Regions from separate parts of the Planococcus rifietoensis genome, predicted to be linked through region 3. Evidence: riboswitches for the same ligand, from Rfam matches in the RefSeq annotation. Region 3 holds a riboswitch; each other region holds the start of a gene.
The links. Region 3 has a riboswitch for lysine ahead of AUC31_RS04365 (Na+/H+ antiporter NhaC family protein). Riboswitches for the same ligand answer to the same signal wherever they lie in the genome.
Positions count from the first base shown of each region.

Region 1 (10,319 bases), 190 kb from region 3:
TGTCCGCTACCACTGGGATCAAGTCGCTGTCATTTGAAAGCCAAGCCTGCATCAAGCCGATTTCTTTCATGAATTCGATTCTGGCGTATTCAAAATAAGCGATCGGCACCGTGTTGTTGACATGCCCGAACATGTCCGTTTCCGAAAAGCGCACGTGCACCGGCGCGTAAAAAGTAAAGCCTTGCTGCCATTTAGTGAAATCCTCTATGTATGCCGCTCTCATTCCAGTTCCCCCTGTAAATCAGTTCTCATTTTGTTAGTATAGCAAAAACTGGCGCAAAGGACATCTGTTTCAACCAAGCACAGGCGCATTTTCAGATGAAACAAAAAAACTCCGCCATAAAGGCGGAGTGTAGATTAGTCGACCATGTGATCGCTTCCGAAGAAGTTACGGAACATTTGGATGCTCACGTCGCGGTTCAAAGCTGCGATTGACGTTGTTAATGGAATGCCTTTCGGGCAAGATTCCACGCAGTTTTGGGAGTTACCGCAATCCGCAAGGCCGCCTTCGCCCATGATTGCGTTCAAACGCTCATCACGGTTCATGGAGCCTGTTGGATGCGCGTTCATCAAGCGAACTTGAGAAAGCGGAGCCGCACCGATAAAGTCGGATTTATCGTTAACGTTCGGGCAAGCCTCGAGGCATACGCCGCACGTCATACATTTAGATAATTCATAAGCCCATTGGCGTTTGCGCTCAGGCATACGCGGACCTTCGCCAAGATCATGCGTACCGTCGATCGGCACCCACGCTTTGACTTTCTTCAGTGAGTCGAACATGCGGCTGCGGTCTACGATCAAGTCGCGGACGACCGGGAATGTTCTCATCGGCTGAAGGCGGATCGGCTGTTCCAGCTGATCGACAAGAGCTGTACACGACTGGCGTGCTTTGCCGTTGATGACCATTGAACATGCGCCACAAACTTCCTCAAGGCAGTTCATGTCCCAGTTGACTGGAGTTGTTTTCTTCCCGTCCATGTTGACCGGGTTGCGCCGAATTTCCATCAATGCGGAAATGACGTTCATGTTGGCGCGATATGGTAATTCGAACTTTTCCCAGTACGAACTTTCGTCAGTAGAGTTCTGGCGTTCGATTTCGAAAATAACCGTTTTTGCTGCTTCACCCATGGTAAATTAGCTCCCTTCTTATTGCTATGCTTTCGCGGAATAATCGCGTTTGCGTGGCGGGATCAAGCCAGTGTCGACTTCTTCATAATGGAAGATCGGCGCATCGTAACCGTTGAATTTCGCCATAGTCGTCTTCAAGAACTCCTCGTCATTACGTTCCGGGAATTCCGGCTTGTAATGAGCGCCGCGGCTTTCGTTGCGTTTCAACGCACCGATAGTGATGACACGTGCTAAATGTAGCATATTTTTCAGCTGGCGAGTAAACATTGCGCCTTGGTTGCTCCAAAGTTGCGTATCCGTCATGCTGATGTGGTTAAAGCGTTCAAGAAGCTCCTGGATTTTACGGTCTGTTTCTTCAAGGCGGTCATTATAGCGAACGACCGTCACATTGTCCGTCATCCATTCGCCCAGTTCTTTGTGCAAGACGTAAGCATTTTCAGTTCCGTCAAGCGCTAAGATTTCATCCCATTTACGCTGCTCTTCAGCTTCATGCTTCGCGTAAATATCGTTTGGCAAGTCTTCGGCCAATACTTCCAAGCCCTTGACATACTCAAGGGCATTCGGTCCAGCGACCATGCCGCCATAGATGGCTGACAAGAGCGAGTTAGCGCCGAGACGGTTCGCACCGTGCTGGGAATAATCGCATTCGCCGGCTGCCAAAACGCCAGGGATGTTCGTCATCTGATGATCGTCGACCCATAACCCGCCCATGGAATAATGGACTGCTGGGAAAATCTTCATCGGAACTTTACGCGGATCGTCGCCTGTGAATTTCTCATAGATTTCGATGATGCCGCCCAGTTTGATGTCGAGTTCTTTCGAATCTTTATGGGAAAGGTCCAAGTACACCATGTTCTCGCCGTTGATGCCGAGTTTTTGGTTAACGCACACATCGAAGATTTCGCGTGTCGCGATATCACGTGGGACCAGGTTTCCGTATGCTGGGTATTTTTCTTCCAGGAAGTACCAAGGCTTGCCGTCTTTATACGTCCAGATCCGTCCGCCTTCACCGCGCGCAGATTCTGACATCAAGCGGAGCTTGTCGTCGCCAGGAATTGCTGTCGGGTGGATTTGGATGAATTCGCCGTTCGCATAGTAAGCGCCTTGCTGGTACACGATCGATGCAGCAGAACCTGTGTTGATGACAGAGTTTGTGGATTTTCCGAAGATAATCCCCGGTCCGCCGGTTGCCATGATGACAGCATCCGAACGGAACGATTTAATCTCCATTGTCGTCAAGTTCTGTGCAGTGATTCCTCGCGAAACGCCTTCGTCGTCGATGACGAGGCCCAGGAATTCCCAGCCTTCATATTTTGTGATCAAGCCTGCGACTTCGTAGCGGCGGACTTGCTCATCTAATGCATATAGCAATTGTTGGCCCGTTGTCGCGCCGGCAAATGCCGTTCTGTGGTGCATCGTGCCGCCGAAACGGCGGAAGTCAAGAAGCCCTTCAGGCGTACGGTTGAACATGACGCCCATGCGGTCAAGCAGGCGGATGATGCCAGGTGCTGCATCAGCCATTGCTTTAACCGGCTTTTGGTTAGCTAGGAAGTCACCGCCGTAAACGGTGTCATCTAGGTGAATTGCTGGGGAATCCCCTTCACCTTTTGTATTCACCGCTCCGTTAATGCCGCCCTGTGCGCACACAGAGTGAGACCGTTTAACTGGAACGATGGAAAATAGATCGGCAGGTGCTCCTGCTTCGGCAACTTTGATCGCTGCCATTAGGCCAGCTAGGCCCCCACCGACGATAGAAATTTTGCCTTTCGCCATTGTAGTGTTCACTCCTCTTTTAATTCACCAATGTTTGGGACATCCTTAAACGAATGCAAACAATGCTCTGATACCAATGATCGATAATACAATAAAGACTAGAAGTGTGAAGTAAGTTGAGTAGCGCTGTGCTTTCTCTGAAACCGTGATTCCCCACGTTACAAAGAAAGACCACAATCCGTTCGCTAAGTGGAACGTTGCGGACAGGACACCCAATACGTAAAAGGCGAACATAAACGGATTCGACAGGATGTTTTCCATCATGTTGAAATCTGCCTCTGCTGCACCAATCGCAACTTGGAATCTTGTCTCAAACACGTGCCATGCGATAAAGACCACAAGGAAAATCCCGGTGTAACGCTGTGCAACAAATAAGATGTTGCGCATGTAGCTGTAATGCCCCGGGTTGTTTTTCGCTGTGAACGCTATGTATAATCCGTAGAAAGCATGATACATGAGCGGCAAGTAGATGACGAAAATCTCCAGGAAGATGACGAATGGAAGATTTGCCATGAAGTGGGCAGCTTGGTTAAACGCTTCCACGCCTTGCGTAGCGAAATGGTTGACGATCAAATGCTGCGTCAAGAACAATCCGATTGGAATGACCCCGAGTAAAGAATGCAGCCTGCGCATTAAAAATTCACGATTGTTATCCAAAAATTTTACCCCCCTCAAAAACATTAGTTGGCAGCGCAAATTTTTCCTATATCAGGAAAATATCTCTGCGTTGCTATAAGCATCATGTACAAGAATATGACATATTTATTGTACTCCCCCCCTCTAGGAGCGTCAAGGCAAGGAACCCTTTTTAGGCGCATCCAGTCTAGGGTTTGTAAAGGTTTTTACGGATATTAAATAGGAAAGAATTCATGAAAAGCTATATTTTTATTTCGAAACAGGCGAGATATAGGCATCCGTTTCACTGTTTTATAAGCTTATATAGGACTGCAATGGCATGATTTCAAATTTGAACAAAATGTGAATTTTTACACAAAATCTTGGGAACGCAAAAAAGCCCAGCTTGGCTGGGCTTTTTGCTTATCTGACAGACGCTGGCGTCAGTCCATATGCATCGTGAAGCGCATTTGCTGAGCGTTCCATTTCACTCGCCGGCACGACGACAGAGACTTTAATTTCGGAAGTGCTGACCATTTTCACAGGCACATCCTGCGTGCGAAGAATATCGAACATTTTTGCTGCGACGCCGGGATTCGACACCATGCCGGATCCGACGATCGACACTTTCGCCAAGCCGGTTTCGATATCGATAGTGTTGTAGCCGATTTTTTCCTGTGCTTCCGACAATACGCGCTGGGCTTCTACCAGGCTGTCTTCTTTGATCGAGAAGGAGACAGACGGCGGAAACTCCTCACTGATGCTTTGCACGATGATATCGACATCGATCAAGTGATCCGCCAGAGTCGTGAAGATATTGGCAAGCGAGCCGTTGAACGGCTTTGTATAGCTGACCGTGATGCGGGCGATGTCTTTTTCAAATGCCACACCGCGCACAATTAGATTTTTTTCCACAGTGATCACCTCTTGAATGATAGTCCCCGGTTCATCCGAGTAGCTGGCCCGTACAGAAAGGGGCACTTGGTTGTTCTTGGCGAATTCCACGGCGCGCGGATGAAGAACCCCCGCCCCGAGATTGGCTAATTCGAGCATTTCGTCGTATGAAATCTGTTCAAGTTTGCGGGCGCCTGTGACATAACGCGGATCGGAAGTGTAGACACCGTCAACATCCGTATAGATTTCGCATTTTTCAGCGCCTAAAGCAGCCGCCAGCGCCACAGCAGTCGTATCGGATCCACCGCGGCCAAGCGTCGTGATGTTGCCGTTCTTGTCGACGCCTTGGAATCCTGCGACCACGCAGAACAAGCCGAGTTCAAGCGCTTCCTCTAAACGCTGCGTATGGATCGTTTCGATGCGTGCATTCCGCGGAACGGATTCCGTTTCGATTCCTGCCTGCCAGCCTGTGAAGCTCAAAGCATCATGGCCGAGTTTTTTGAATGCCATCGCCAACAGCGAAATGGTCACTTGTTCACCAGTCGCGAGCAGCATGTCCATTTCACGCTTTGGCGGCTCTGCGGAAATCTCTCCCGCAAGGCCAAGCAGCGTGTCTGTCGTTTTGCCCATCGCCGAGACGACGATGACGACGCGTTTGCCTTGTTGTTTTTCCCGGATAGCGCGTCTTGCCACGCCTACGATTTTCTCCGGGGACGCCACGGACGTCCCGCCGAATTTCATTACGATTGTTGTCATTCTCTCCACTCCCACTTAAGATAAGTGGCCCTCAACAAAAAAGAGGCAACTCGCCGATTGCCCGGCAAGCTACCTCTCTTCTCATGTACGATTTCAAACGTCCATGTGAGATAGCCCTCCAGAGTCAAACTCTGACAGCCCTGCATTTCTTAAATGCAGGACCAGCATACACGCAAGCAGTGCGCATAAACTTCGGCGGGCGTCCCTTTCGGCATCCTTCACAGATTCTGCAAATCTCGGAATGCATACTATTGACGTCCGCTCCTCTATCATCACTTTTTACAAGTGATTCAATTGTGTTATTACAATACCACGAAGTTATTCTTGTTGCAACGGCTGTTCTTTGAAATGCCGTTCGATTTCCATGGCCAGCTTCTCAGGAATGCCGGCCTGCTGGATCTCGCCGGCGTTCGCTTCCTTGATTTTCCGGACGGAGCCGAAATGCTTGAGCAATTGCTGCTTGCGTTTCGGGCCGACGCCTTGCAAACCGTCGAGCGCAGATTGAATCGAATTCTTGCCGCGCAATTGGCGGTGGAACGTGATGACGAAGCGATGGACTTCGTCTTGAATGCGCTGCAATAAATAAAACGCTTCACTTGTGCGCTTCAGTTCCACCATTTCAACCGGATTGCCATACAACAACTGGGACGTTTGGTGCTTGGCATCTTTTGCAAGGCCAGCAATCGGGATATCGAGGCCGAGTTCGTCTTCAACGATTTCGCGCGCCGATTCGATTTGGCCTTTGCCCCCATCGATGATGATCAAGTCGGGCAGCGGCAAGCCATCCTTCAGCACGCGGCTGTAGCGTCTGCGGACCACTTCACGCATTGCCGCATAATCATCGGGCTTTTGCGCAGAGCGGGTTTTGTATTTCCGGTAATCTTTCTTCGATGGTTTGCCGTCAATAAAGACGACCATCGCAGACACGGCATCCGCCCCTTGGATATGGGAGTTATCGAATGCTTCAATGCGTAGCGGCGTGTGAATGTTCATCGCTTCACCCAATTCGTTGCAAGCGCCAACCGTCCGTTCTTCCTGGCGCTCGAGCAATTGGAATTTCTCCTTGATGGCAATTTCCGCATTCTTGCGCGCAAGCAGCACCAAATCTTTCTTCTTGCCGCGCTGAGGGACAAGCACTTTCGCGCCGAGCCATTCTTTCAGAAATTCCTCGTCTTCCGCTTCTTGCAGCAGGATCTCATTCGGTTTGATATGGTCCGGCTTTTCATAGAACTGGCCAAGGAAAGTTAAAAACTCTTCTTCCGGGTCGCGATATAACGGGAACATCGACACTTCGCGCTCGATCAGCTTTCCTTGGCGCACGAAAAATACTTGCACGCACATCCAGCCCTTGTCGACAGCGTAAGCAAAGACGTCACGGTTGGTGAAATCGTTCATGGCCATTTTCTGTTTTTCCATTACCGATTCGATGTGGCTGATTTGGTCGCGGTATTCTTTCGCCCGTTCGAACTCCAGATTCTCCGCCGCTTCACTCATCTTCTCGGTCAGCTCCTGCTTCACTTCGCGGAAGCCGCCATTTAAGAAGCGGCTGATGCCGTCGATCATTTCACGGTACGTATCCTTCTCTACCGGCTTGACGCAAGGCGCGAGGCATTGCCCAAGATGGTAATACAGGCAAACGCGGTCCGGCATCGTATGGCATTTGCGGAGCGGATATAAACGATCCAGCAGTTTTTTCGTCTCGCTCGCTGCATAGGCATTCGGATAAGGGCCGAAGTATTTCCCTTTATCTTTTTTGACCTGTCTCGTGATGACCAATTTCGGGTGGCGTTCCCCTGTAATTTTCAAATACGGATAGGTCTTATTGTCTTTCAGGCGGATATTGTATTTTGGATCATGTTTCTTGATGAGCGTCAACTCAAGGATAAGCGCTTCCTTGTCCGAGGAGGTGACGATGTATTCAAAGTCTTCGATCTCGTTGACAAGCCTTTGTGTTTTCGTATCGTGGCTGCCTGTAAAATATGAACGCACACGATTTTTCAACACTTTCGCTTTGCCGACATAGATAATCGTCCCTTGCCGGTCTTTCATCAAATAGCAGCCCGGTTGGTCAGGTAAAACCGCGAGTTTGTGTTGCATCATTTGACTTTTCATTTTATCACCCTATTTAAAAAACCGGGTTCCACGAATGGGACCCGGTTTTGGAATTATGCGTGTTTTTCAACCAATTCAGCCAAAGCTTCTTTTGGACGGAAGCCGACGACTTTATCGACTGTTTCGCCGTTTTTCATCAAAAGAAGTGTCGGGATGGACATGATGCCGTATTCGCTAGCTGTCTGTTGGTTTTCATCAACATCCAATTTCACGATTTTCACTTTGTCGTCCATATCTGCATCAAGTTCTTCAAGAACTGGCGCGATCATTTTACAAGGCCCACACCATGCTGCCCAAAAGTCGACCAATACGAGTCCTTCTGAAACTTCCTGTTTGAAATTCTGATCTGTTCCTTTAACGATTGCCATGTATAATTCCTCCTTAAGTGATAACCAAACTATATTTCGATTATAGCAGACGTGATTTACGCTAGCTATTTATTTGCCTAGTCCTTCCATACCCGGCTGTTGTTGGCGTTAAACTGCCTGGATTTGATGTCGTCAATGTATTTAAAGTTCAGGAGATTCCGCTACAGGGGCACGCTTCAGGCTCGTAGGAGTCGGCCTCTTTCGCTTCATCTCTAGTTGCAGAAAAAAACAGCCCGCATAAATGCAGGCTGTGGTGATTACATGACTTTCTTGAATTCTTCCGTGAGCAACGGGATGACGTCGAATAGATCTCCGACGATTCCGTAGTCTGCCACTTTGAAGATATTCGCTTCCGGGTCTTTATTGATCGCAACGATGACTTTGGAGTTGGACATTCCTGCCATGTGCTGGATCGCGCCGGAAATTCCTGCTGCGATGTAAAGATCAGGTGTAACAACTTTCCCTGTCTGTCCGATTTGCAAGGAATAATCGCAGTAATCCGCATCGCATGCGCCGCGTGATGCTCCGACAGCGCCGCCGAGAAGGTCAGCCAGTTCCTGCAATGGTTCAAAACCTTCCTTGCTCTTGACGCCGCGTCCGCCGGCGATGATGACTTTCGCTTCCGAAAGGTCGACGCCTTCTGCAGATTTGCGGACGACGTTTTTGATGATCGTGCGCAAGTTTGTAATATCGACTGACAAGCTCGATACATCGCCAGAACGTTCTTCACGCTCAAGCGGCGTGATGTTGTTCGGGCGTACTGTAATGAAGACAACTCCGTCTTCTTTCAATTTCACTTTTTCAAATGCTTTACCGGAATAGATTGGGCGGATGAAGACTGCGTCTGCGCCTTCCCCTTCGATATCCGTCACATCGGAAATCAAGCCGGTCTGCAATTTCGATGCGATTTTTGGCGACAAGTCCTTGCCAACCGCAGTGTGGCCGAAGACAATTGCTTCAGGCTGTTCCTGGTCAACAACTGCCATGAATGCTTGGCCGTAGCCGTCAGATGTATAAGATTTCAAGTGTGGGTGCTCAACTGTGATGACACGGTCAGCGCCGTAAGCGACCAATTCGTTTCCGAACTCGCTCACCGCTTCCCCGAGCAAGACAGCAACGACTTCCCCGTCGCCTGAAATTTTCTTGGCTGCGGCAATTGCTTCAAATGATACGTTGCGCAAAGCGCCTTCACGCGTTTCGCCCAATACTAATACTTTTTTCGACATAGTCCGTTAACCCCCTAAGTAGATGTGAAAATAAATGATTGGCGTACGTTTATATAACTTTCGCTTCAGAGCGAAGCAAGCTGACCAGTTCAGAAACTTGGCTTGGAATTTCGCCTTCCAAAATGCGGCCGGCTTGTTTTTTCGGCGGCAAGTAAACTTCGATTGTTTCTGTTTTCGCTTCTACATCTTCCTCGTCAATATCCAAATCATCGAGCTCGAGCTCTTCAAGCGGCTTTTTCTTCGCTTTCATGATTCCTGGAAGAGATGGATAGCGCGGCTCGTTTAAGCCTTGCTGGGCTGTGACCAATAAAGGCAATGAAGTTTCAAGCTCTTCTGCATCCCCTTCGATATCACGAACAATTTTCACTGTTTCGCCTTCGATTTCAAGGCTTGTGATCGTCGTTACGTAGTTGATATCAAGCAAATCGGCTACGCGCGGTCCAACTTGGCCGGATCCGCCGTCGATCGCTACATTACCTGCAAGGATCAAGTCCGCTTCTTTATCTTTCAAGTACTCTGCCAGTATGTAAGCTGCCGTAAACTGGTCCATTTCCTCCACATCGTCTTCTGTATTGATCAAGACCGCTTTGTCAGCGCCCATGGCAAGTGCTGTACGCAATTGCTTTTCAGCTTCCTCGTCGCCGATTGTGACCACTGTCACTTCGCCGCCGTGAGCGTCGCGGACCGTGATGGCCTCTTCGATCGCATACTCGTCATATGGGTTGATGATGAATTCAGCGCCATCTTCTTGAATTTGGCCACCGGAGACAACCAGCTTTTCTTCTGTGTCAAACGTACGTTTTACCAATACATAAATGTTCATGAACGTAAACCTCCCAAGTATTATTTCCCTTTAAATTGTGCTTCGCGTTTTTCCAGGAAAGCGCCAATGCCTTCCTTCGCGTCTTCCGATACAAAAACCGTACCGAACGAATCCGCTTCTGCTTTGACCCCTTCTTCAAATGCCCCGCGCTTCGAATATTGAAGCATATCGATGGCTGCCTTGACGGACACCGGGCTCTTTTTCGCAATTTTCTTCGCAATTGAAAGCGTTTGCGGAAGAAGGTCTTCTTCGCCGAAAGAACGGTTGGCAAGACCGAGCTGCACTGCTTCTTCGCCCGTAATCGGATCGCTCGTCAAAAGCATTTCAGCGGCCTTGGCCACTCCGACATAACGAGGCAAACGCTGTGTTCCTGCAAATCCAGGAATCAAGCCCAACTGAAGTTCCGGCAATCCCAGTTTAGCATTTTCCGTGACAAAACGCATATGGCAGCTCATGGCAAGCTCCAAACCTCCGCCTAGCGCTGCGCCGTGAATCGCGGCAATGACCGGCTTGTGGAAGGTTTCCACGCGTTCGAATACCGCTTGGCCGCTCGCTGACAGTTTCGAGAATTCTTCCCCTGAAGTCACTTCTGTGAACTCCTTGATGTCAGCACCTGCCGAGAAG
Region 1 is NZ_CP013659.2:1,097,746-1,108,064, reverse strand. Features, by position in the region: gene AUC31_RS05370 (acyl-CoA thioesterase) at 1-223, opposite strand, end outside; gene sdhB (succinate dehydrogenase iron-sulfur subunit) at 358-1,128, opposite strand; gene sdhA (succinate dehydrogenase flavoprotein subunit) at 1,153-2,901, opposite strand; gene AUC31_RS05355 (succinate dehydrogenase cytochrome b558 subunit) at 2,947-3,558, opposite strand; gene AUC31_RS05350 (aspartate kinase) at 3,940-5,166, opposite strand; lysine riboswitch at 5,270-5,443, opposite strand; gene uvrC (excinuclease ABC subunit UvrC) at 5,485-7,278, opposite strand; gene trxA (thioredoxin) at 7,332-7,646, opposite strand; gene AUC31_RS05335 (electron transfer flavoprotein subunit alpha/FixB family protein) at 7,904-8,872, opposite strand; gene AUC31_RS05330 (electron transfer flavoprotein subunit beta/FixA family protein) at 8,922-9,695, opposite strand; gene AUC31_RS05325 (enoyl-CoA hydratase) at 9,716-10,319, opposite strand, start outside.
Region 1: linked by a shared signal. The riboswitch ahead of AUC31_RS05350 (aspartate kinase) and the one ahead of AUC31_RS04365 (Na+/H+ antiporter NhaC family protein) in region 3 are both predicted to bind lysine.

Region 2 (10,319 bases), 1.7 Mb from region 3:
AGAAATACGCCAGCGCCAAATCGATGAGCGCGATCGGAATGACGATATAGAACAAAGATCGCCACGGATACTGACCGACCAAATACCCCGATAAGGTCGGCCCGATTGCCGGTGCGAAGGAAATGATCAAGCCAAACATGCCCATCGCCTGCCCTCGCTTTTCAATCGGGAAGATGACGAACAACACCGTTTGCGCAAGCGGCATCATGATGCCTGCACCCGATGCCTGTACTATGCGCCCGACCATCAAAGTTGCAAAGCCGGGTGCGAGCGCACAGATGATCGTGCCGGTGGCGAATAAGCCCATTGCGACAAAAAACAAATGGCGTGTTGTGTATTTATTGATTAAAAAAGCCGTGATTGGAATCATGACGCCATTGACGAGCATGAATACCGTTGTCAGCCATTGTGCCGTATTGGCAGTGATGTCCAAATCTTCCATAATATGAGGCAAAGCGGTGGCGAGCAGCGTCTGATTGAGTATCGCCACAAACACGCCAGCCATCAATACCGCGAGCAACGGCTTTCTATGCCGCGCTTCTAATTCCAATGTTCCCAAGCGCATCGCCCCCTTTTCTCAAAAATTGCCCTTTCTCTCCTGCTTACCCCATCAAGCAAGCTTTACTCTGCCCTGTAAAAAAAACAAAAAGCCGCAAAGTCCGAGGACTCTGCAGCTTTCCATCAGGCAGCTTGTTTCTTCTCCTTGCGCGAAATGACGATGCGATGGAATAGAAGATAGAGCGCTGGGATCATGACCAATGTGAACAACCCGGAGAACGTAAGCCCCGCAATGATGGTCACGGCCAGTGGTTCAAACAAAGGATCGCCGGAAAACGCGACCGGCAGCAAGGCCACAATCGATGTCAGGGAGGTCAGCACGATCGGCTTGATGCGCGCGTATCCGGATTCGATGATCGCTTCTTCGATGTTGAAATCTCCCGTCAGGCGGCGTGCTTCGACAAAGTCGATGAGCACGACCGCGTTCCGGACGACAATCCCCGTCAAGGAGACGATTCCCATGACGCCAAGGAAGCTGAGCGGCGTCTGCGTTAAGAACAAGCCGAGAATTGCGCCCGAGATGCCGAGATAGACGGCGATCAATACAAGGAACGGCAAGCCGAACGACTTGAACTGGAATGCAATGACTAGGTAAACCAGCAATAGCACGACTAGGAACAAAATGCCGATTTCAGCGAAGAATGCTTCCTGGTCGGAGTTCTCGCCGCCAGTCGACAGTTCGTAGCCGGCCGGCAAGTCCGCGCGTGCATTATCGACGACGTCGAGCATCTGGGCTTCGAAATCATCCGCTTCACCGAACGCACGGAGCGTGATGGCACGGTCTCCTGATTTATGCGGCACTTGCGCAAGCGCCGTTGTTTCCTGTGCTGTCAACAGCTCGTCCAGGCCGATCAATTCAGGCGGCCCTGGCTGCGCAGCAGCGGGAGGTCCCGCTTCGCCGCCGGCTTCATCGCCGCTCACAGCAGAACTCGATGCCGGCAAACTGAAGTCAGCGAGGTCGATCGGTTCGCCTTCTGAAATGCCTGCTTGCTTCAAGACGACTTCATAAGGCGTCTGCCCTTCATACAACGTGTAAAGCGGGACGCCTTGCGTCAGAAGCTGCAATTGATTGGTGACCGTCGACAAGGCAATGCCATTGTCTTCAAGCGTCTCCTGCTCCGGCACATATTCAATCGCCGGTACAGCAGCTCCGAGATTATCGGTCACGACGGTCGCACCGTTTGCGAGCATTTCTTCTTCGAGCGTGTCACGGAGTGCAGCGAGTTCATTGATATCTGCACCTGTCGCCGTCACGGTCACCGGTGCGCCGACTGGCGGCCCTTGGACAATCGTATCGAGGAAGATCTCTGCATCCGGGTAGCGTTCGCGAAGTTCCGGTTCCCATTTATCGATAAATGCGGAAGCGGAAGTCGCTTCCCGGTCGATACGGAATGCCACTTGGCCCGTATTGGCACCTGTATTGTCCATGGATGAAGCAAACAGGTTCGGCAGGCCTTCACCAGTAAAGACGGCCGTTTCGTTGACATCGCCGTCTTCCTGAGCCACTTCCTGCGTCACTTCACGGATGAACGCATCGGTTTCTTCAATGGTAGTGCCTTCCGCAAGACGCACGTTCATCGTTACTTCTTCGCGGTCCGCTTCAGGGAAGAATTCAAACGGCGTGAACAAAGCGAGCGACAGCAGGGCAGTCGCAATCACCAGTCCGCCGATTCCTGTGAGCCAAGGGCGTTTCATGACGCCTTTCAGCACTTTTCCGGAATATACTTGTGCTAACTTTTCAAGCGGTTTGCCAAGGAATCCCGGCGTATCGGAAATTTTGCGTTTTTTACGTTTCGTGCGCAAATACTGCATCATCGGCACGAGTGTAATCGACAGTACCGTCGAAGCCAAAATGGTGGTAATCAAAATACTCGGCAGCGCTTTGATGAACGCGCCGTTTCCGCCCGATAATAACAAGAGCGGAGAGAACGTAACGACAATCGCCAAACTGGACGACACAATTGACGGATAGACTTCCCGAACGCCGTTGATGGCGCCTGCCATTGCATTGTCGCCAAGCTTATAACGGCGCTGGATATTATCGTTGACAACGATGCTGTCGTCGACCAATATCCCGATCGCAATAATCAAGCCGATGACGGAAATCTGGTTCAAATCGACGCCGAGCGACGGGATCGGGATGAGCCCAATCAACACCGAAGCAAGCACCGTCAACGCTACGGCAAACGCTCCGTACAGCGTCAACCCTGCAGTGGTGACGACCAATACAGCGAGCACCGCGATCAACAGTGAAATATAAAGCGAACTGAAAATCTCATTGACGTTTTCAGCCTGTGACACATAGCGTTCAGCTGAAATGCCCGCAGGCAAGTCTTCATTGAAGGCTTCGATCACTTCGCTGACGCGGTCATCGACAGACGGCACATCCTGGCCGGTCTGTAAAAAGACGGTATAGGAAATCGCCGGCTCGCCTTCGAACGTGACGATGTCTTCCGCCGGAACTTCGGCCAATTCGACCGTTGCTACATCAGCAAGCGGAACCGCTGCTTGGCCGACTTGCAGTTCACGCAGTTTTTCGATGCCTTGGCTTTTCTGCACGGTCAAGACGAATTGCTGCTCGCCGTCGCTATGGGTGCCAAGAGACAGCGGCTGATTCGCTTGCTGCAAGCTTTCAAGCACTTCGAATGGCTGCAATTGATTTTCTGCGAGCGCATCTCCATCGAGTTCGATGACGACCTGCTCGCCGTTCAATCCTTTAATTTGTGTACCGGCAACACCGGATACCGCTTCGACTTCATCCGACAAGTCCGCAAGCGGCTCTTCGAGTTCCGCAAGTTCCGCTTGGTCTCCGTAGAACATATAGGAAACCAGCGGGAAAGTCAGATCCAGCTTTTCAACGCTGGTGTCCTGGGCTTGGTCCGGGAAACTGCCGGCGGCGCGCTGTGTTTGCTGCTGGATCGTATTGATCAAGCCCTCAGGTTCAACGCCGTCTTCGATTTCGAGTGTAATGATGGAAGCCGAATTCGCTGAAATGGAATTCATCGACGCGATGCCATCAATGCTTTGCAGCTGTCTTTCAATCGGGTTCGTGATGCTCGTTTCCACTTCTTCCGGCTCTGCGCCAGGCAAGATCGTCGAAACCAGTACGAGCCCTGGAGGCGTTTCAGGAATTTCACGCTGCGGCAGCGTCAGGAAAGTGTAAACCCCTACCAACATGAGGATCAAAATCAAAAAGATGAATAATTTACTGCGTTCGAGTATGTACTGCATAAGGATTATCTCCCTCCGATTGTTGTATAACTATTGTATAACTACTAATCAGAAAGCACCACTTTAAACACTCAAAAACCGGCCGAAAAATTTCGGCCGGTTCCAGGTTAAACTTTTGCAGGACGCCGCTGTTTCAGGAAATACGCTCCGATGAACATCAAAAGCGGCGGCAAGATGCTCAATTTGAACACCCAGCTGTCATCTCCCATAAAGATGAGGCCCATCGGCAAAAGTGATGCAAGCCCTCCCCAAAACAACGCTTTCCACGATCTTTTCCAAACTCCGTACAATCCGAGCAGCAGTGCAGCAATCACCAGCGACCACAATAAGATCCCCATCAACAGGAAATCCATCTCCATGCGCCTCCGTTCGGTTTTATACTTTAGTTATACTCCTTTTTCTGATAAAAATCATTCATTAAGAGTACTTTTTATACATTTTTATGCGGGTATCTAGAAATGAAAAAAGCTTCCCCCTAAATTTTTGGGGAAGCTTTTTTATTAGAAGAATAAGTGGAGTCTCGAAGTGTTTGGAGAAGCGTCCGCTCGTAAAACCTTCTGCTCAATAATGCTGCGCATTACTTTCGCAAAGATAAAGTCTCCTGTAGGTCGACTTTATCTTTCCTGTGGATTAGCGAGACGACCGAGACCCCGCAAGGAATGAATGAGCGAAGCTAAACTGAGCTCATTCATTTGCGACGCATCTGCCACGCAGATGTGGGAGCACAAGGGTTTCACAGCGACTGAGGAGGCTTGGGCGCGAGCCCACGGAAAGCGAGCGGTAAGCTTCGGAAACACGTTTTCAGTGGTTTCTCCACATCTAATTATAAGTTTTCGAAAAACAAGCGCAACACGTCCGCGCCGCCGATGAATGTGCCGAGCGAACTGCCGAGATTGGTCAATACGATCACCAGCAATACACGTGTCACTTTATTGTCCCAAAAGCCTTTGACGGTGAACACGTCTTTCGACAAGGTATCGAAATCCCCAACATTCGGCCGGCGGACAAAAGCTTGCGTGAGCCCTGAAAACCAGCCCGCCGCAACGAGCGGATTGAGCGATGAAATCGGCGCGGCAACAAAGGCGGTGAGGATCGCAAGCGGGTGGCCGAAAGCGACCGCCGCACCAATCGCGGCAAGCGTGCCGTTCCAAAGAATCCAGCTAACCGCCTGGTCAAATCCAGCGGCCGGGTTTGCATAAAATGTATACGCAATTATCGACAAGATGAGCAGCGGAATGGCCCAACCGATAATCTTCGGCCATTTCGATTTTTTTGGCACTTCGTTGAGCGCCTTCAAATCCTGCTCTTGATGGATTTCACGCGTGATGCCGGGAATATGGGCGGCACCGAGAACTGCGACGACCTTTTTCCCAGGCGCTTCTTTGATTTTTTGCGCCAAATACTGGTCGCGTTCATCGATAAGCGGCTTTTTGATGCGCGGGAAGGCTTTCGTGAAATCGTCCATCACCGCGTTCAATGTATCTTGCTGCTTCATCTTCTCCAGTTCCTCTTCGGAAATCGATTCCTTGCTGAAGATGCTGAAAAATACAGACGAAATCAGCTGGGTTTTCCCCATCAGCCCGATATTGCCCCAAATGCGCGAAAACGTCACTTGGATATTGCGGTCGGCAAGGACCAGCTCTGCTCCGGTCTCTTCTGCCGAACGGATGCCCTGGATCATTTCCGAACCGGGCTTGATGCCGAACTGGTCAGCTAGACGGTTTTGGAATGAGGAAATGGCCAAGTTCATCAATAACAGGCTTGCCTTCTTGTCCTTGATAATTTTAAAGATATCGGTTTCTTTCCATTTCTTATCCTGCATGACCGATTCATAGCGCTGTGCGTCGAGTTCGATGCACACGGAATCCGGCCGTTCGCGTTCGACGACTTCCTTTACCTGCTCTGCGCTCAGTTTGGACACATGCGCGGTGCCGATCAAAATCAATTGTTTGCCGTCCACTTCGAGACGGGTGATATTGTCTTCGGTCATTATTTCTTGTGTCATGAGTGTACTTCCTTCATAGAATAGGATTTCTTCTTCATTTACGGTTGCCGATGAAAAAGACTGTCTATTCTTTATAATGAATCACCAAGCGCAAAATATCAATCTTTTCGAAAGCTTATAATTCTGGCGCGTTAAACGTATTGCCCTCATTCAGATCACCGGCACGGAAGCCTTTATAGAACCATTCCTTACGCTGTTCAGAAGTGCCGTGAGTGAAGCTTTCTGGTACAGCGTAGCCACGCGTTCGCTTCTGGATTGTATCGTCGCCGACCGCACTGGCAGCCGTCAGGGCTTCTTCCAAATCCCCTTCTTCCAGATAGCCCAAGCCTTGAGCATGATGCGCCCAGACGCCCGACAAATAATCCGCCTGTAATTCCAAGCGCACTTGCAATTGATTGTATTCGGTCTCGCTCAGCTGATTTCGCGCCTGCTGGACATCCCCAAGCACGCCAAGCAGGTTCTGCACGTGATGGCCGACTTCATGCGCGACGACGTACGCCATTGCAAAATCACCAGGTGCGTTGAACTGACGCTCGAGTTCATCGTAAAAGCTTAAATCGATGTATAGCTTGGAATCCGCCGGGCAGTAAAACGGCCCCGTTGCAGAACCGGCCATGCCGCATGCTGACTGGACGCTTCCGGAAAACAGCACCAAAGTCGGCTCGACATATTCCATGCCTTCTTCAGCAAACACTTCCGCCCACACCTCTTCTGTATCTGCGAGGACGACCGATACGAAATCGGCCAGTTCTTCTTCCCGCTCACTTGCCACATATGGTTCCGAAGTAGAAGTTCCTCCGCTGTCGCCGAGTATCGCTCCCGGGTCTCCCCCGAGAAACGTGATCAACAGGACAATCAGCAAGCCGCCAATCCCGCCGCCGGCAAGAACTGGCCCGCCAACACTGCGCCCTCTCCTGTCTTCTACATTCCTGCTGCCCGCTCGCCCTTTCCATTTCATAACCGAAACCCTCTTTCCGCATCCATTTTAATAAAGCTATACCCGTTTCATTAGAAACTTTAATCCCATCTTGGCAAGCGGTAGACCAAAAATCGTTCGCGTGGATCGTCCGCCCCCACTGGCAGCGCAATATCGCTGATCAATTCAAAAGCAGTACGCCGGTCGAGGAAATCGGTATACTCGATTGCCGGATAAAATAAAATCACTTCGACTTCCCGGGGATGATCGGCTACTGATGCCAAAATCTTATCTACTACCGTCATGAACACCGGATCGGAAAACGGATTGAAAAAATAAAACCAGCGGTCATCCGGATGGATCTCATAATCTTGTGCATAGCCGTTAATGAACTCGATATCCGGTTTTCCCTTAAAGCGCTGCAAATTCCGCAGTGCGGCTTCGTGAAGCGAAGGGTCGACTTCCACTCCTGCAGACGCCGTCCCGAACAAATGATGTGCAAAGAAATTCAAACGCCCTTTGCCGCTCCCGAAATCGACCAGCCTGCCATTGCCCTTCAGCGGATGTGCCTTGAACAATCTATCCAGCCACGCATAGGGCGTCACTTCGAAACGATGTTCATGCATCGACGCGTTAAAGCCCATCTGCTCCCCACCCGTGTGGATATTCAATTGCCGATCCATTTGATGATCGTCCATCTGTTTGCCTCCTTTAATCTATTGAGAGCAGTTCAAGCCGCAGCTTTCTATTCCCACATTTTGCAAAATAAAAAATACTTTTTCTCTTGCCATTCCCATTTCTTTCTGTTATATTACAGCTAATTCAATAATTTCTTGCTTCCTTAGTGGAGCGAGGATAGAGGCGCAAAAACCATCAGTACGCAATCCGAGGAGTATGAGCTCTTAAGAAGATTGCCGAAAGGGGGATTTGCCGAAGCGGCAGGATGCTCATATTCCTGTGCGCTGGTTCTGCACTGAAGAAGTGTCGGACTGTCATATAGGAAACTATATGGAGGGCTATCTGACGAACAGGAACGATTGGTAAACATTGTTTCTAACGGCAGCAACGGGCCCCCGTTGCTGCCTTTTTGTTTACTCCGGACCGGCCCCCACCTCTAACTTTTGAAAAAAACTTAGAAAAGGGTGTGTTCTCTATGAAATTCGGTCAAGTGATCACTGCGATGGCGACGCCATTCGACTCAGACGGTGAAATCGATTTTCAGGCAACAACAAATCTCGTGGAATATCTAATCAATAACGGTTCGGACGGCATCGTCGTCGCCGGGACAACCGGCGAATCGCCGACTTTGTCAACAGACGAAAAAGTGGCACTGTTCGTCCATGTTGTCACTGTCGCAGACGGGCGTGCAAAAATCATCGCGGGCACCGGCTCGAACAATACGCGCGCTTCGGTCGCTTTGACCCAGCAAGCAGAGCAAGCGGGCGTCGATGGCATCATGCTCGTCACCCCTTACTATAACAAACCATCACAGGAAGGCATGTACCGCCATTTTGAAGCGATCGCAAACGCGACGGCGCTTCCGGTCATGCTCTATAATATTCCGGGCCGCAGCGTCGTCAATCTATCAGTCGATACCATCGTCCGCTTGTCGCTTATCGACAATATCACCTGCGTGAAAGAAGCGAGCGGAGATTTGGATGCTGCTTCAGAAATCATTGAACGCACAAGCAGCGACTTCGCCGTCTATAGCGGCGACGACAGCCTGACTTTGCCGATGCTTTCTATCGGCGGAACGGGCATTGTCTCAGTGGCTTCGCACATCATCGGCAATGACATGCAGGAGATGATCAAATTATTCCGCACAGGCGATACAGCTGGAGCCGCCGCGCTTCACCGCAAATTGCTGCCGACGATGAAAGCGTTGTTCGCAGCACCGAGCCCAAGCCCGGTCAAAGCGGCGCTCAACCTATTGGGCGTCCCGGTTGGCGGCGTACGCTTGCCGATGCTCGCATTAACAGAAGAAGAAACTGCTACCTTGCAGCAATTCCTGCCGTCCGCTAAACAAGACGCGGTCACCAATTAAAAAAAAGCTTCGCAGATCCGTTGTTTCAGGGTCTGCGAAGCTTTTTCAATTATAGACGTTTTCCAGGGCGCGCTTCAAACTGCCCCCAATGTTCAATGTCCGCACATCCACGCCGAGTGTGGTCAAGGATTGCGCAGTCTCCGGACGGATCCCCGTCAACACCGCTTTGACACCGATCAACTCCAGCGACTGGATGATCTTAATGACTTGATCGGCCACCATCGTATCGACCCGGATCACTCCTGATAAATCGACAATCAATGTATTGATCTTCAATTCACTTGCCGACAAGAGCGTGCGCTCCAAAATATAACGCGCCCGGTCGATTTCAATGCTGCCGACGAGCGGCAAAATGGCGACCGAATCGCTGATTGGGACGACAGGTGCCGACAATTCCAGAAACTCCTGGCGTGCTGTCGCTAAATTGCGTTGATAAGAAGTCGTATACGCATGGGTATAGGAATACGTCGCATGATCTAAAAGCGCATGCAATAATTCCGCCGCATCATACGTTATTTCCGGGGAAATAGCCAAACGGCGGCCTTCACTTTTAATCAAGGTCGCAATGTGCTTCCGGTACAATGCCGTTTCAGCAAGCGCCACATCCAAGGTCATGCCGTGCTCCAAGAAAAAGTTCCCGGTGGCGGTTCCCCACTTTGACATATCCGCCATGATTTCTTCTTCGCGGCAGCTGTTCTGCAAGGATTTGCCGAGCAATTCAATGAATCGAACGCGCTCTTCCAACACCAGTGCCGAAAACTCCCGGTTGCTTTCCACCAGTTCTTTCGGCAAAGCCGCATGCCGCTCTTCCTGAATCAATTCCGCAATCATATATTTTTCTTCTTCCACTCGTTTACCGAATAACACCATTTCTTTTTCCATTGGTACCTCCGTCAATTGCTGCTCGCTTTATTTCTTGCAACGGATTCATTATACCTAATCTTCTATACAAGAAATAGCTTTTTGCTTTTACTGAGAAAAAAATGCCTGCCGGTTGGCAGGCATTTTCAGGTATTATTTTGCAAATAATTGTTTCAATGTTTCAGAAGAAACGGCTCCTTCGCCGCCGAGAATTGTGTAGAAGGAATCTGGTGTTTCGAAGTTCTGGATTTGTTGTTTAGATGCTTCAGATGGCGTTTTTGCAGTCAAAACTAATGCTCCACCGTATGAAGCTGCTAAAGCACTCCCCGACAATGCATCCGGATAGTTTGCTCCTGTAGCAATAAAGGTTTCACTTTGATTTTCGATGAATCCGAACTCTAGTGCGAATTCATTGAATTCTTTATTTGTCTCATAACGAGTTTTTCCAGCGATACGGATTGGGTCTACGAACAAGTCTTCAACTGCCGGCCCAACTGCACCTTCACCGCCAACGATGATTGGCCATTCTGGCTGGTTCGCTTTGATGTAATCAGCAACGACTGTTGGTACAGCGCCTGATGCTGGTACTAGAAGGATTGGATCTGCATAATAGCCTGCAGCTGGAGAAACAGACAATGAATCAGCAAAGTTTGCGCCAGTCGCTACATAAAGAGTATCCCCCATGCCCACTTCTTCTGCGATAT
Region 2 is NZ_CP013659.2:2,750,686-2,761,004, forward strand. Features, by position in the region: gene AUC31_RS13590 (DHA2 family efflux MFS transporter permease subunit) at 1-505, opposite strand, end outside; gene AUC31_RS13595 (efflux RND transporter permease subunit) at 682-3,789, opposite strand; gene AUC31_RS13600 (hypothetical protein) at 3,897-4,142, opposite strand; gene AUC31_RS13605 (TraB/GumN family protein) at 4,613-5,779, opposite strand; gene ypfJ (KPN_02809 family neutral zinc metallopeptidase) at 5,910-6,752, opposite strand; gene AUC31_RS13615 (class I SAM-dependent methyltransferase) at 6,812-7,408, opposite strand; lysine riboswitch at 7,559-7,737, shown strand; gene dapA (4-hydroxy-tetrahydrodipicolinate synthase) at 7,864-8,754, shown strand; gene AUC31_RS13625 (STAS domain-containing protein) at 8,800-9,636, opposite strand; gene AUC31_RS13630 (cell wall-binding repeat-containing protein) at 9,769-10,319, opposite strand, start outside.
Region 2: linked by a shared signal. The riboswitch ahead of dapA (4-hydroxy-tetrahydrodipicolinate synthase) and the one ahead of AUC31_RS04365 (Na+/H+ antiporter NhaC family protein) in region 3 are both predicted to bind lysine.

Region 3 (10,319 bases):
GTGTTGTATGGCAAAAAGCATTTGCTTGAAGCCATGGAGCCTGTCGAGTTTGGCGGGGAGATGATCGACTTTGTCGGATTATACGATTCGACATGGAAAGAGTTGCCTTGGAAATTTGAAGGCGGCACACCGATCATTGCTGGGGCAGTCGGCTTGGCTGCGGCTATCGACTTCCTGCAGGAAATCGGATTAGATGAGATCGAAAAACATGAACATCATATGGCAGCCATCGCAATGGATAAGATGTCGGGAATTGAAGGGCTAGAGATTTACGGCCCGAAAGACCCGGCGAAACGTGCAGGGATCGTCACTTTCAATTTAAAAGAAGTCCATCCCCATGATGTAGCGACTGTGCTCGATATGAGCGGCATCGCTGTCCGCGCAGGTCATCACTGCGCCCAGCCATTGATGAAATGGCTCGATGTGACAGCGACAGCACGCGCAAGCTTCTATCTTTATAATGACGAATCGGATATCGATCGCCTAGTGGAAGGTTTGCGTTCTGCAAAGGAGTATTTTAGCGATGTCTTTTAATAATTTAGATCAATTATATCGACAAGTGATCATGGACCATTACAAGACGCCCCGCAACAAGGGAGCGCTTGAACAGGACAGTGTCAATATCGAAATGAACAACCCGACTTGCGGCGACCGGATCCAATTAACGCTGCAAGTGGAAGATGGCATCGTCAAAGACGCCAAATTCGACGGGGAAGGCTGCTCGATTTCCATGGCATCTGCTTCCATGATGACGCAAGCCGTCAAAGGCAAAGATGTAGATACAGCCTTGAAGCTGTCCGAGATTTTCTCGGACATGATGCTTGGCAAAGAGTACGACGATTCAGTGGACCTTGGGGATATTGAAGCATTGCAAGGTGTATCCAAATTCCCGGCGCGTATCAAATGCGCGACCTTAGCGTGGAAAGCCATGGAAAAAGGTGTGCACGACGAAGAAAAATCGTAACAGAGAACGGAGGAACGACGATGGCGAAAAAAATGCCGGAAATCGGAGATTATAAATATGGGTTCCATGACAAGGATGTTTCCATCTTCAGATCCAAACGCGGTCTGACGGAAGACATTGTCAGAGAAATTTCGAAGATTAAAGAAGAACCTGAATGGATGCTCGAATCACGCTTGAAAGCGTTGAAACTATTCTATTCTATGCCAATGCCGCAATGGGGCGGAGATTTGAACTCGTTGGATTTTGACGAAATCACGTATTACGTCAAGCCCTCTGAAGCAAGCCAGACTTCATGGGATGAAGTTCCTGAAGAAATCAAGCGTACGTTTGATAAGCTGGGAATTCCTGAAGCTGAACAGAAATACCTTGCCGGTGTTTCTGCACAGTACGAATCCGAAGTTGTTTACCATAACATGAAAGCGGATCTTGAAGACATGGGCATCATCTTTAAAGATACAGATGCGGCACTTCGTGAAAACGAAGACCTCTTCAGAGAAAACTTCCAGACAGTCATTCCAGCAGCAGACAATAAATTCTCTGCATTGAACACGGCTGTTTGGTCGGGTGGCTCGTTCATCTACGTACCGCCAGGCATCAAAGTGGAATCGCCGCTGCAAGCCTATTTCCGTATCAACTCGGAAAACATGGGCCAATTCGAACGTACGATGATCATCGTCGACGAAGGCGCAAGCGTCCATTACGTAGAAGGCTGTACAGCGCCTGTTTACACGACGAACTCACTGCACTCTGCTGTTGTTGAAATCATCGTGAAAAAAGATGCTTATTGCCGCTATACAACGATCCAAAACTGGGCAAACAACGTATATAACCTGGTAACGAAACGTGCTTTCGTTGATGCGAATGGCACAATGGAATGGATCGACGGCAACATCGGTTCGAAATTGACGATGAAATATCCTGCAGTTTTCCTTAAAGGTGAAGGCGCACGCGGCATGACATTGTCGATTGCGATCGCCGGCAAAGGCCAGCACCAGGATGCAGGCGCAAAAATGATTCACTTGGCGCCAAATACATCATCATCGATCGTTTCCAAATCGATTTCGAAACAAGGCGGGAAAGTTTCTTACCGCGGAATCGTGCATTTCGGCCGCAAAGCGGACGGCGCACGTTCGAATATCGAATGCGATACATTGATCATGGACAACCAGTCGACATCCGATACAATTCCTTATAACGAGATCATGAACGACAACGTTTCACTTGAACACGAAGCAAAAGTGTCGAAAGTCTCTGAAGAGCAATTGTTCTATCTGATGAGCCGCGGTGTTTCTGAACAAGAAGCAACGGAAATGATCGTCATGGGCTTCATCGAGCCATTCACAAAAGAATTGCCGATGGAGTATGCAGTCGAAATGAACCGTCTTATCAAGTTCGAGATGGAAGGTTCAATCGGTTAATCAATCCATTAATTAATCAATCCCCGGCATGGAAAATGCCGGGGATTTTTTATGCTATTTTGGAGGAGTGGATTTCCTCGTTTGCATGAATTTCGTTTTACTGCTTATCGCAAGGGTATACAAAGGATGAAGCAGAAATTTGAGGAGGGATTTTTCTAATGAGCCAAACTTTTGACGCGTTAAAAGAGAAAATCAGCAACGCTGACATGGGAGAAGCGAAAGAAATCATCACTCAAGTCAAGCAAGCATACGAGGACGGCAAAATCGATGAAAACGAAAAAAACGAATTGATTGATCTCGCTAAATCCAAAATCGGCGGCGGGCTCGGCGGGTTGTTCTAGAAACCTGCAGCCCAATTAAAAAATAAGCTTTGGCGTCCTTCGTGGATGCCGAAGCTTATTTTTTTATGTGTTTTAGAGCTTCCCGCTTGCTCAGTGGCTGAAGCGCATGGGCAGAGACGAAGTCCAAGACCCACATGGGATCAGTTTTTGCGTATTCCCTCAAAGCCCAGCCGATGGATTTTTGGATGAAGAATTCGCGTGATTCAGCATGCAGTTCTATGATGGAGCCGAGCATTTCTGTGTCGGTGCGTTGCTTGAATTTCAGCTGGTGCAAAATAGCTGCTCGCTGGGTCCATAAGTTTTCTGCATGGGCCCACTCAACAAGGAGCGGGGCAGTGATTGTTCGGTCGAGCAACACAATATGACCGGCAAGTTTCGGGGCGATGGCATCGACAGTGTCCCACCAGGAATTGGATTCGACCAGCGAACGCAAAAACGGTAAGTCGTCTGGAGTCAGTTCCTTTTTTGCTTGTTCCAGCAATTCGATGGCCGCGTAATGAAATTCACGTTCCGGCAGTGCGTACAGTGCTTGGACAATGGACTTCAATTGTGCTTTTTCAGGGAGGAGATATGTGGATAGCTGCTCTTTCATTAACGCAGTACGCAGAGGTTTCTGTATTCCTAAAAATGGGAAGTTGTGTTTCATATAAGCGGCCATTGAAACGGCAAGCTCTGGGTTGCGATTGTCCTCAAAGCGTGAGATAAGGGCATCTGTGTCCCATGGTTTTTTCATTTCCAAAAACCTCCTAAAAAATGGTTTGATATGTGATTGTAACCATACGGGAAATAAGGGGACTTCGCCTGGCATTGCTTCGGCGAATCTCAAAAAGGACGCCTGTTTTGTTCTATGCTATCATAAAATAATAACGAAAATGGAGGCAGGGCGATGATTTATGTTGGATTGACGGGCTGGGGAGATCATCCAGATGTCTATAGCCCCGGCTCGAAACAAAAAGATAAATTGGTCGATTACAGCGCGCATTTTCCGATTGTGGAACTGGATTCTTCATTTTATGCAGTCCAGCCTGAGCGCAATATCAGCAAATGGATCCGCGAGACACCGGACAATTTCCAATTTGTCGTAAAAGCTTATCAAGGCATGACGGGGCATCAGCGCGGGGAGAACCCATTCGCGACCCGCGAGGAGATGTTCGAAGCTTACAGGTTGTCTGTCAGGCCGCTTAAAGAAGCGGGAAAGCTGGCGATGGTGCTGTTGCAATTTCCGCCGTGGTTCGACTGCCAAAAAGATCATGTCGATGAAATCCGTGCGATCATCTCGGAGTTGCAGGAATTCGACTTGGCAATCGAATTCCGCCATCAGTCCTGGTACGCAGACGGCATGAAAGAAAAGACGCTGGAATTTCTCCGCGAGCACGGCTTGATTCATTCGGTCTGTGATGAACCGCAAGCGGGGGACGGTTCGATCCCGCTTGTTCCGGAATCCAGCCGCAAAGATAAAGTGCTGCTGCGTCTGCACGGGCGCAATGTCCACGGCTGGCTGAATCCAGGCAATGCCGAAAAATGGCGGGAAGTGCGCTATCTCTATGATTACAACAGCAAAGAACTAGAAGAAATCAGCCGGGCTGTAAAGCGTCTTGAACAACAGGCAGAGCAGGTATATGTAATCTTCAATAATAATTCAGGCGGGCATGCAGCGGGGGATGCGAAACAGTTCCAGCAATTGAACGGTTTGCATTTTGAGGGATTATCCCCGAAACAGCTTGACCTGTTCGAAGGCGGATTCTGATGGTATTCCTGATCCTTCTAGTGACCGGACTTGCTTCTGGGATTGTTGGGGCGCTCATCGGGCTTGGTGGAGGCGTCATATTGGTGCCGGTGCTGCTGTTCCTCAGCTCCTCGGTCAGCTTGTTTCCAGACTTATCGCCTCAACAGATTGTCGGGCTCTCGGTCGTCATGATGATTTTCACCGGTTTGTCTTCGACGATTGCCTATATGAAAGTTGGCACTGTCGATTACCGGAGCGGTTTCATTTTCTTTCTTGGCAGTGCGCCGGGCACGATTTTAGGCGCCTTCGTTAACCGCAGTCTGGATGTGCCGTCCTTTCAATTGTATTTCGGCCTGCTATTGGTGTTCTTATCGCTGCTCCTGTTGCTCCGGGATCGCTTGAAGGCGGTGAGCTGGTTTGTCGATCACGGCAAAAAGCAAAGTTTCCATGACCGCAAAACCGATCAGCAATATGTCTACGGCTATCCGATATGGTTCGCGCTCGTGTTGACCTTCTTCATCGGCTTTGCTTCCGGGCTATTCGGCATCGGCGGCGGTTCGATCCTCGTTCCCGCCATGATCTTGCTATTTTTATTTCCGCCTCACGTAGCTGTTGGAACGTCGATGCTGATGGTCTTTCTATCGGCCATTGTCAATTCCATCACGCATATTTCACTCGGCAATGTCCCGTGGATCTATACCTTAGCCATCATCCCCTCAGCATACATCGGAGCGAAGATCGGGGCGAGGCTGAACCGCAGCATCAAATCCGAGACTCTGGTTGTCGTGCTGCGGCTCGCATTATTATTACTCGGGCTCCGCTCGATTTACGAAGGAATTTTCAGTTCATAATGAGGTGTTTGACATGAGTGAAACCATCCATATTTATCATACGAACGACCTGCATAGCCATTTTGCGCACTGGCTCCGCATCAAATCCTTGCTGACGGAACGCAGGCGCTGGCACGAAGAAGCGGGCGATGTGTGTTTGGTGCTCGATATCGGGGACCACGCTGACCGGTCGCATCCGTTTACGGAAGGGACGGCTGGCAAAGGCAATGTCCAGCTGCTCAATGAAGCCGGATACGATGCTGTGACCATCGGCAATAACGAAGGGATTACGCTGTCTAAAGCAGAACTGGACGAATTGTATGTGCAGGCAGATTTTTCCGTCGTGGTCGCCAATTTATTGGATTTAGACGGCAAGCAGCCAGAATGGGCAAGCCCCAATCGGGTCATCGTAACGAATGATGGCACAAAAATCGGGCTCGTTGCAGCAACGGCAGAATTCACCCCGTTTTACCGCCGCCTTGGCTGGCAAGTGACAAACGGCAGGGAAGCGATCAAACGGGAAGCAGCGGAAATCCGCGAGTCGGTCGATTTTCTCATCTGCCTGTCCCATCTCGGCATCAGGGAAGATGAACTGTTGGCTGCAGAATGCCCGGAACTCGATGTCATCTTGGGAGCGCATACCCACCATCTGTTCCACCAAGGAAAAGAAATTGGCAAAACCTTGCTCGGTGCTGCCGGCAAGTTCGGCTATTATATCGGCCATATTGAAATTGATATAGCGACACGCAAGATGACAGCAGAAGTGATCGAGACCGACCAGTTGCCAGAAGCCGATGAAGGGTTCAATGAATACTTGGTCGGCATCGGCAAGCAGCAGATGGCGGAGACGGTTTTCTATAATGACCACCTGTTGAAAGCAGAATGGTTCAAGCCCTCTCCGATGGCTGAGCTGTTTGGCGATGCTTTGGTTTCGTTCGCTTCGGCAGATTGCGGATTGTTCAATGCCGGAATTTTCATGGAAGATATGCCGCAAGGGGAAATGACGCGCTACGATTTCCACCGCATGTTGCCGCATCCGATCAATCCGTGCGTGATCGATCTCAGCGGTGCGGAGCTCAAGGAAATTTACGTCCAATCCTTGAACGAAGACTGGCCGCAGCTTGAGCTCAAAGGCATGGGCTTTCGCGGAGCGGTGTTCGGCCGGATGATTCACAGCAACATGGAGATGGATGAACATCAATTATGGGTCGGGGGCAAGCCTGCTGACCCCGATCGTATCTATCGGCTGGCGACGCTTGACCTGTTTACGTTCGGCTATTTTTTCCCGGCTTTGAAGCGTGCGCCGAAAAGTTACTTCATGCCTGAATTCCTGCGTGATGTGTTTGGTGATTATTTTCGCATGAAAGCTATTAAATAGAAGGAACATTCAAAATGGACTGTTAGTTGATTTCGTGTGCTTTTTGGGCTATGCTTTTTATGAATTAGATATCGATGGGTAGAGGCTGCAGCCTTCATCAGTAGAATGTGCGAGTTTGACCGCGTTGACCACATTCGAAAGGGAAGCTTGCCGAAATCACCGTTTCCGGGTCAGGGGAGCGGCGATTGGGGACATTTCGAACAGGAATGCCACTGTCATTTGCAGTGAGTTGCAGATGGAGAGCTACAGGGTTGTTTGATGCTTGTGCACACAGACGAATTGTAGGAAGCCGGTTTATCCCTTGGATAAGCCGGCTTTTTTGGTCTAAGCCTTACCATCAAAATGAATAGGAGGAAATCTAATTATGGAAAACACTATCTTTTCGATACTGCCGCCGATTATCGCGATTGCGATGGTTCTGTTGACGCGTCGTGTGTTGCTGTCGCTCGGCGTCGGCATCGTGGCAGCTGCGCTGATCTTGACATCGTTTGCACCGATTGAGGCAGTGAATGAATTATTTACTTCATTTGCGGTGATTTTTTGGAATGAGGGCTTCAACGCTTACAACGTTTTCATCATCTTGTTCTTATTGCTGCTGGGTGTCATTACAGCATTCGTCAGCCTGTCCGGCGGCAGCCATGCGTTTGCCGATTGGGCATCTGCGCGTGTCAAAACACGCCGCGGGGCGAAGTTGGTTACCGTATTTCTTGGTATCTTGATTTTCATTGATGACTATTTCAATGCTTTAGCAGTTGGGCAAGTTGCACGGCCGATTACGGACCGCTATAAAGTATCGCGCGCAAAACTTGCTTATTTCATCGATTCTACTGCGGCGCCGATTTGTGTCGTGTCTCCTGTCTCTAGCTGGGGAGCTGCAATCATCGGCATCATCGGGACGATCCTGGCTGGACAGACCTTCCTGGATTATTCTGCACTGGAAGCGTTCCTGTGGATGGCACCGATGAACTTCTACGTCATTGCGGCACTTGCCATCGTGTTCTTCGTCGCGATCCGTGATGTAGATTTCGGGGAAATGAAAAAGCATGAACGCCTGGCGATTACCGAAGGCCAGCTGTTCAATCCGGATAAAGTAATTCCAGGGGAAATGAAGGAAGAGTTCCCGAGCCATTCGCATGGCCGCGTCCGTGATTTGCTATTGCCGATCCTGTTATTGATTGTGGGAACGGTCACAGCGATGATGTGGACAGGATATGTAAATGCAGGAGGAGTCTTCGACATTTGGCTCATTTTTGAAAACACGGATGTTCCTTTGTCCTTGCTTGCCGGTGGGTTGATCGGGGCGCTCGCTGCAATCGTCTTGTATGCGATGCAAATCAAGCACAATGAAGCGGCAGAAGCGCATTGGATCGCCAGAGGCATCTGGGCGGGAATCCAATCGATGGCGGGCGCTGTCTTCATCCTAATCTTTGCCTGGTCGCTAACGTATTTGATTGATGCGTTGGAAACAGGTACTTTCTTGGCTGATGCTGTGGCTCGTGGCAATGTGCCAACGAGTGTCTTGCCGGTCCTATTGTTCTTGTTAGCTGGCGTCATGGCATTTTCGACGGGCACTTCCTGGGGATCGTTTGGGATCTTGTTGCCGATTGCCGGCACGATCATGATTCAGGCAGAACCGGAACTATTGCTCGCTTCCTTGTCGGCTGTATTGGCAGGGGCAGTATTTGGAGATCATTGTTCACCGATCTCGGATACGACGATTTTGTCGTCAACAGGCGCAGGAAGCAATCATATGGACCATGTGGTCACGCAACTTCCGTATGCATTGACTTCTGCAGCGATTGCAGCAGTAGGGTATATCGTCATAGGCTTCACCGGCTCCTTGCCTTTGGCTCTTGGAGCGGTGGCCATCACCTTGGCAATACTATTCGTTTTCTGGTCTAAGCGCACAACCTTAATGGAAAAACATGAACAGAACTAAGATTTGAAAGCCGGAGATATTCTATCTCCGGCTTTTTATTATTGTCGTAATAGTTTTTTTGAAAAATTTTCAGAAATTATCTTTACTTTGAACAGGGTCCTAGTTATACTAAATTTAGATTCCAAAATAATCTGAATATAAACAAACTTCCTATTTTTCTGTTAAAAAATTGGAAGTTTACAACAAAGGGGGAAGAGAAATGGAACGTTCTACATGGGGAACGAGAGCCGGTTTTATCATGGCGGCGGTCGGTTCAGCAATAGGACTAGGGAATATTTGGCGATTCCCGTATGTAGCATATGAAAATGGTGGGGGCGCATTTTTTATACCGTATTTGTTTGCTCTTTTAACAGCCGGGATTCCAATCCTTATATTGGAGTTCACTATCGGCCATCGTTATCGCGGATCCGCACCACTTTCATTCTTTAGAATGAGCGGTAAGAAAGCAGAATGGCTCGGATGGTGGGCGATGTTCGTATCGTTCGTCATTTCAGTGTATTACGCGGTCATCATTGCTTGGGCGATTCGATACACGCTGTTTTCGTTCAATCAGGCGTGGGGGGAAGATACAGAAGGGTTCTTATTCAATGATTTCCTTCAATTGACCGTAAGTCCAGGCGAGACGGGGGGAATCGTCTGGGGCATTTTCATTCCATTAGCGATTGTCTGGATCATTACGCTCGGCATCTTACTTGCCGGTGTCAAAAAAGGGATCGAAATGGCGAACCGTATTTTCATCCCGACTTTGGTTGTCATTTTCACGATAATCGTAATCCGTGCGGTCACATTAGACGGGGCAGCGCTTGGACTAGAGGCATTCTTCGAGCCGAACTTCGATGCCATCATGGATCCGACCGTTTGGGTCGCGGCTTATGGGCATATCTTCTTCAGTTTATCGGTTGCTTTTGCGATCATGATCACTTACTCAAGTTATCTGCCGAAAAAATCGGATATCACAAACAACGCGTTCATTACCGGATTTGCAAACTCAAGCTTTGAGTTGCTTGCTGGTATCGGGGTGTTTGCGGTACTCGGTTTCATGGCGACGCAATCCGGCGTAGAAGTGGCGGATGTAGCATCTGCAGGCGTCGGCTTGGCATTTGTTGTATTCCCGGCGATCATCAATGAATTCCCAGGATTCAATGGCCTCTTCGGCTTCTTGTTCTTCCTGTCATTGACGCTTGCGGGACTGACATCACTCATGTCGATCACTGAAACTTACGTAGCTGGATTCAGCGAAAAATTCGGCATCTCGCGCCGCAAAGCGGTCGCATTCGGCGGCGGTCTTGCCGCATTGATCTCTATCTTATTTGCTACTCAAGGCGGATTGTTCTTCTTGGATATCGCCGATTACTACATCAACCAATTCGGTGTTGCCGCAGTTGGACTGGTGGAAGTTATCATGGTGGTCTGGATCTTGCGCAAAGCGGGCGATCTTCAGAATCACGCCAACGAGATTTCTGACATCCATCTCGGCGGCTGGTGGAAATTCAGCTTGGGCGTTATCACACCACTCGTTCTCGGCTATATGATGTTCGGCTTGCTGCGTTTGAACATTTTCCAGCAATTCGAAACGGAAACAGGAAACTATGAAGGCTATTCCAATATGTTCACTTTATTCGGCGGTGTGGCGGTTGCAGCAGGAGCCCTGCTCTTCGGCATCTTGTTCTCGCTCGGCAAATGGCATAAAAACTACCGCTATTACGACGAGCATTCCGAACAT
Region 3 is NZ_CP013659.2:909,170-919,488, forward strand. Features, by position in the region: gene AUC31_RS04325 (cysteine desulfurase) at 1-534, shown strand, start outside; gene sufU (Fe-S cluster assembly sulfur transfer protein SufU) at 524-964, shown strand; gene sufB (Fe-S cluster assembly protein SufB) at 985-2,382, shown strand; gene AUC31_RS04340 (hypothetical protein) at 2,541-2,723, shown strand; gene AUC31_RS04345 (DNA alkylation repair protein) at 2,779-3,456, opposite strand; gene AUC31_RS04350 (DUF72 domain-containing protein) at 3,610-4,470, shown strand; gene AUC31_RS04355 (sulfite exporter TauE/SafE family protein) at 4,470-5,300, shown strand; gene AUC31_RS04360 (bifunctional metallophosphatase/5'-nucleotidase) at 5,314-6,657, shown strand; lysine riboswitch at 6,729-6,911, shown strand; gene AUC31_RS04365 (Na+/H+ antiporter NhaC family protein) at 7,022-8,596, shown strand; gene AUC31_RS04370 (sodium-dependent transporter) at 8,796-10,319, shown strand, end outside.